One region of the Oceanimonas sp. AH20CE76 genome, then DNA from elsewhere that is predicted to be linked to it. Evidence: predicted binding sites of a transcription regulator. Region 1 holds the regulator's gene; the other holds the start of a gene.
What was found. Region 1 encodes LexA, which represses DNA repair genes until DNA is damaged. Its sites were predicted from a motif close to ANCTGTNTNNNNANACAGNT; they were not measured.
Positions count from the first base shown of each region.

Region 2: the regulator LexA is predicted to act here: its motif matches at 1,234-1,253, upstream of umuD (translesion error-prone DNA polymerase V autoproteolytic subunit).

Region 1 covers NZ_CP155481.1:228,406-231,523, forward strand. Annotated here, with positions in the region: gene N2M06_RS01155 (chorismate lyase) at 10-585, shown strand; gene ubiA (4-hydroxybenzoate octaprenyltransferase) at 582-1,454, shown strand; gene lexA (transcriptional repressor LexA) at 1,664-2,278, shown strand; gene coxB (cytochrome c oxidase subunit II) at 2,566-3,118, shown strand, end outside.
Region 2 covers NZ_CP155481.1:556,802-559,919, reverse strand. Annotated here, with positions in the region: gene umuC (translesion error-prone DNA polymerase V subunit UmuC) at 1-786, opposite strand, end outside; gene umuD (translesion error-prone DNA polymerase V autoproteolytic subunit) at 783-1,217, opposite strand; gene N2M06_RS02795 (DEAD/DEAH box helicase family protein) at 1,410-3,118, opposite strand, start outside.

The DNA.
Region 1 (3,118 bases):
TGAGTTTTTATGTCTTTGTTATTCCAAGAAACAAACACGACGCCCAGCATAGACAGTGAGTGGCACTGGGGCCAGTTGCCACCGGCATTACCGGCGCTGCAAAGCTGGCTGCATGAGCCGGGCTCGCTGACCCGCCGGTTGCGGCGTCATTGTGCACAGTTTCATGTAAAAGTGCTGGCCGATGGCGTATTAAGGCCGCTGATGCCGGCGCAGGCCGAATGGCTGCAGGCCGGACAAGGCTACTGCCGGGAAGTGCTGCTGTGCTGCGATAATCTTCCCTGGGTCTATGCCACCTCGCTGTATTCTCCGGCCACTCAGGCAGCGCTGCCGGCCTTGTCCGGTCTGGGCAGCAAGGCGCTGGGCGAGCTGATGTTTAAAGCGCCGGATCTGACCCGCACTCCCTTTGAACTGGCCGGCCTGACCCCAACCCAATATCAGCAGCTGGCTGCACATGCGGGGCTGGCCGCCACCGAGCCGGCCATCATGCCCTGGGCCCGTCGCTCTGCCCTCAGCACCGGCAAAGCCAGCGTGCTGGTCACCGAACTGTTTTTGCCGAATTCGGCCCCTTATCAGGATTTAGTATGACCACCCTGACGTCTCCTTCCCGTCCGCGCTGGCGCGCCTATATGGCGCTGGCCCGTCTCGACAAGCCCATTGGCACCCTGCTGCTGCTGTGGCCCACCCTGTGGGCACTGTGGATAGCCGCCGAAGGCATGCCCTCACTCTGGCTGCTGGTGGTATTTGTGGCCGGTGTGTTTTCCATGCGCTCTGCCGGCTGTGTGATCAACGACTATGCCGACCGGCATATCGACGGTCATGTAAAACGCACCCATGCCCGGCCGCTGCCCTCCGGTGAACTGACCGAGCGCCAGGCCCTGAGCTTTTTTGCCCTGCTGGTGGGCATTTCTTTTGTGCTGGTGCTCACCACCAACCTGTTTACCATTGGTCTGGCATTTGCCGGCTTGTTCTGGGCGGCGCTCTATCCCTTTATGAAGCGCTACACCCATCTGCCTCAGCTGTTTCTGGGCATTGCTTTTTCATGGGCCATTCCCATGGCCTTTGCCGCCGCCAGCAATGAACTGCCTGCCGGGCTCTGGTTGCTGTTTGCCGCCAACCTCACCTGGACCATTGCCTACGACACCATGTATGCCATGGTAGACAGAGACGACGACCTCAAAATTGGCGTTAAATCCACCGCCATTCTATTTGGCCGGCACGACAAGCTCATAGTGGGCCTGCTGCAGCTGGCCACCCTTTTTCTGCTGGTTGCCGCCGGCCGGACCTTTGAACTGGGCGCGCCCTTCTACTGGGGCTTGCTGGTGGCCGCCGGCCTGTTTGTGTATCAGCAACGGCTGATCCGCGACCGGGAGCGCATGCCCTGCTTTCGCGCCTTTCTTAACAACAACCACGCCGGCATGGCCATCTTCGCCGGCCTGGTGCTGGCGCTGTGGTAAATAAAGCGGCTTTGATCTTGCTCGAAGTGGCAGTAGGGCTTGCCGTAGCCGACCATAAAACGCCATGGATGGCATTTTCGAGCGTTACATGGAGGTCTTGTAGCGTGTCGGCGGAGTGGAACCGCACTGCCGCTTCGCACTGCGGGGCTTGCTCTGTGCTGATTACTGGATATACTGACAGTTAACTGTATAAACAGACAGGTCTCATCATGAAAGCCCTAACTCCCCGCCAGTCTCAGGTGCTGGACATCATCAAGGATCATATTCAGCAAACCGGCATGCCACCCACCCGGGTGGAAATTGCCAAGGTGCTGGGGTTCAAGTCTGCCAATGCCGCCGAAGAACACCTCAAGGCCCTGGCCAAAAAGGGCGTGATTGAAATGATGCCCGGCACGTCACGGGGCATTCGTCTCGCCGGTGAAGAAGCAGAGCAAGAGCCGGGCCTGCCGCTGATTGGCCGGGTGGCCGCCGGCGAACCCATACTGGCGCAGCAACACATAGAAAGCCACTATCAGCTCGACCCGGGCCTGTTTCATCCGTCGGCCGACTTTCTGCTGCGGGTGCAGGGCATGAGCATGAAAAACATCGGCATTATGGACGGCGATCTGCTGGCGGTGCACAAGGTGCAGGAAGCCCGCAACGGTCAGGTAGTGGTCGCCCGCCTCGACGACGAAGTCACGGTAAAGCGCTTTCAGCGCAAGGGCAACAAGGTCAACCTGCTGCCTGAAAACGAAGAGCTCTCACCCATTGAAGTAGATCTGCGCACTCAGGAACTGATTATTGAAGGCCTGGCCGTAGGCGTGATTCGCAACGGCGACTTCTGAGCCGCTTCTTGATTCGGCAGGCCGCTGTCTCATCATGGCCTGCCAATCCCCAATCCCCAATCCCCAATCCCCAATCCCCAATCCCCAATCCCCAATCCCCAATCCCCAATCCCCAATCCCCAATCCCCAATCCCCAATCCCCAATCCCCAATCCCCAATCCCCAATCCCCAATCTCCGCTTTTACATTTTACATTTCCTTAACTGCTGCTTTACTTAAAACACCGAATGGAAGCATGTAGTCATTTGGGTAAAACCGCCGAGTACTCCGGTTTACAGGATGAAATGATTGGGGGTGCACGTGAAGCCTATTCTGCTGCTGTGGCCATTACTGGCCGTTATGCCTGCACAAGCGCAAACACGCCTTAACATGACCGAAGGGGTCACCGATATCAGCCAGCAGGTATACGGGCTGCACATGACCATTCTGGCCATTTGTGCCGTTATTGGTCTGGTGGTGTTCGGCATTATGTTCTGGGCCATGATTCATCATCGCAAATCCAAAGGGGCTCAGGCGGCCCAGTTTCACGAAAGCACCAGGGTCGAAATTCTCTGGACCCTTATTCCCTTCGTTATTCTTATCGCCATGGCAGTACCCGCCACCAAAACCCTGGTGGCCATGGAAGACGCCTCCGAGTCGGATCTCACCGTCCAGATCACCGGCTCCCAATGGAAATGGCACTACAAATATTTTAATGAAGGCGTCGAGTTCTACAGCCTGCTGGCCACCATGCCCGAGCAGATTCAGGGGCAAATCAACAAGGGCGAAAATTACCTACTGGAAGTGGATCAGCCCCTGGTGCTGCCCACGGATCGCAAGGTGCGTTTTCTGATCACCTCCG
Region 2 (3,118 bases), 330 kb from region 1:
TGAGTAGTCGGTAACGTACTCTCCAAAGGAGCGGGAGTTGATGATCTGTTTCTTGGGGGCCGGCCCTTGCTCCCAGGGAATGCAGGCAACACCGTTCAGCTCCATAATGGTGCGCTCCAGCACCACCGAAAAGCGCTTGCGAGCAAGCGTTGGCGGCATGCGGGCCAGATCCAGTGCCGTGCCAATGCCCAGCGCCTCCAGCTGCTGAGTAAGCCGGCGGCCAATGCCCCACACCTCAGCCACCGGCGTAATGGCCATCAGCTTGTGCTGCCTGATGGTGGTGCCAAGATCCACCACACCACCGGTGGCAGGCCATTTCTTGGCGGCATGGTTGGCCAGCTTGGCCAGGGTTTTGGTGGGGGCCATGCCCACCCCCACAGTGATGCCAACCCACCTGGCAATGGTGGCCCTGAGCTGCTGGCCAAATTCCTCCAGCGCCACGGTATTGGCCACTCCGCTCAGCTCAAGAAAGGCTTCATCAATGCTGTATACCTCCACCGCCGGTGCCAGCATTTCCAGCACTTGCATCACTCGGCTGGAGATATCCCCATAAAGCGCATAGTTGCTGGAAAAAGCAATGCCGCCGGCCTGCTCATAGGCCTGCTTTACCTTGAAATAGGGCTCCCCCATCTTCACGCCCATGGCCCTGGCTTCTGCCGAGCGGGCCACCACACAGCCATCGTTATTGGACAGCACCACTATGGGCCGGCCCTGCAGATCGGGCCGGAACAGCCGCTCGCAGCTGGCGTAAAAGTTATTGCAGTCGACCAGGGCGTAGGTTTTCACTTTTTCGGAATGTGATGAATAACGTTGGTTACTACCCCGAACAAATCCAGGGTTTCGGCGTCGTGCAGCACAATGGGCGCATAGTGGCGATTGGCCGGCACCAGTCTTACCCTGGGGTGCAGCTCCAGATATTTACAGGTCATGTCGCCATTCACAGCGGCAATAACCACATCACCATGGGCCGCCTCCAGGCTTCGATCCACAACCAGAATATCTCCGGAATGAATGCCCGCCTCCAGCATGCTGTCTCCGGCAGCCCGCACCAGATAGGTGGCCGCAGGGTGCCTGATGCACAGATCGTTGAGATCAATGGTCTGCTCCACATAGTCCTGCGCCGGACTGGGAAAGCCACAAGGCGTGCGCTCCAGCAGCAGCGGCAACGGATAACAACTGAGCCGCCGGTGCCGGCCCATGATACTGGCAATATCCATAAACAACCTCAGCGAACACTGTATATAAAAACAGTATATGTTGAGTCGTACTGGCTAACAAGTGATCCACCCGAGGCACATACAAGCAGGCTGATGCCTCCACCGCTATGCGATTTACCTTCTCAGCACAGCGCATAAAAAAGCCAGTTGCATCAATCAATGCACTGGCTTTTTTATGTTATCTGAAGTGCGCTATCTCGCTCCCTGCTGCAGGCCCTTGAGCAGCATGCCCAGCACCAGCTGGTTGAAGCCTTTGGCCACGTCCGGGTCGGAGAGATATTGCATCGACAGATTTTGGTACGAGCCCATGCTGTCGATCATGGCCTGCTCCATGGCTTTGGGAAAATCGCCAAGCATGATCTGCTCGCTGGAGTTATTACGCACCTGAGCCATGACGGTTTCGTTCTCGCTGATCTTGGCCATGGCCCCCTGCAGCAGAGTGAGCTTGTCGCCGTCTGTGGTTTCCAGGCCGAACAGATCGTTGAGCTGCTCCAGAATGTGGGAGAGGTAATCCTTTTTCTCTTCCTTGGGCGTGGCGCTGCCCACTGCCGACACCCCTTTCAGGCCATAGCCGGCGGCGTCTTCCCTGAGCTTGAGATCCTGAGTGCGCCGGGCCTTGAGGTTGTAGTGGCTGAGCACCACGGAAGACAGGTCGATTTCGTCTTCTTCCAGCTGCTCCTGGCGCAGCAGCGGCAACAGGTGGCGAGCATACACGCACAACTGCTCCAGCTCGGCCTCGTTGAACGGGGTAATTTGAGACACAAACTCGTAGAAGCGCACATAGCTGTTGAGATCCTTCTTGAAAATATCCAGCTCGGAGCGGGCTTCTTCGGCCTCTTTCACCCGCCGCTCGGCATTGGTCTTGTCGGTGGCGCTGCCTCCTTCACGCTCAATCAGTTTGAGCATGCGCCGGCACTCCCGCAGGCTCTCGGTGGCCAGGGTATAACGCCGTTTAAAACGCTCCAGCGCCGGTCTGGCATAGCTCAGCATGGCCTCCTGGCCCCGTTTGGGGTCGAAGTAGGCATCGGCAAAGGCCACCACCTCGTTCCAGTTGAAAATGCCCGCCGCCCGCAGCTTGTGCTGCAGGTCATACACCAGGTTGGGGTCAGACACCGTATCCAGGGTGGCGGTCTCAAAGTATTTCTGAAACTCCTCCAGCACATCCTGGGGATCATTGACGAAGTCGAGCACAAAGGTGCTTTCCTTGCCGGGATAGGTGCGGTTAAGCCGGGACAGGGTCTGAATGCAGTCCACACCGGTGAGCTTTTTGTCCACATACATGGCGCACAGTTTGGGCTGGTCGAAGCCGGTCTGAAACTTGTTGGCCACCAGCATCACCTGATAATCGGGGGTGTCAAAGGCCTTGCGCATGTCCCGGCCATGAAGCTCGGGGTTCATGCTGCGTTCGGTATAGTCCACGCCCTCGTCGCTTACCTCACCGGAAAAGGCCACCATGGCGCGAATGGCGTCGTAGCCTTTTTCCGCCACGTATTTATCGAACGCCAGCTTGTAGCGCACCGCCTCCAGCCGGCTGGAAGTGACCACCATGGCCTTGGCCTGATGCCCCAGCAGGTGCGCCACGTTCTCGCGAAAGTGCTCAATGATGATCTGCACCTTCTGGCCAATGTTGTGGGGGTGCAGCCGCACCCAGCGGGACAGCCGAATGCGGGCCTTTTTGGCGTCTACCTCGCGGTCGTCCTCTTCCGCCTGCATCGCCAGTTTGTAGGCCAGGCTGTAGTTGGTGTAGTTCTTCAGTACATCAAGAATAAAGCCCTCTTCAATGGCCTGACGCATGCTGTACACATGAAAGGGCAGCGGCTTGTTGTCCGGGCCAAGGGGCATGTTGGCCTTGGGCGGGCGGCCAAACAGCTCCAGGGTTTTGCCCTTGGGAGTGGCGGTAA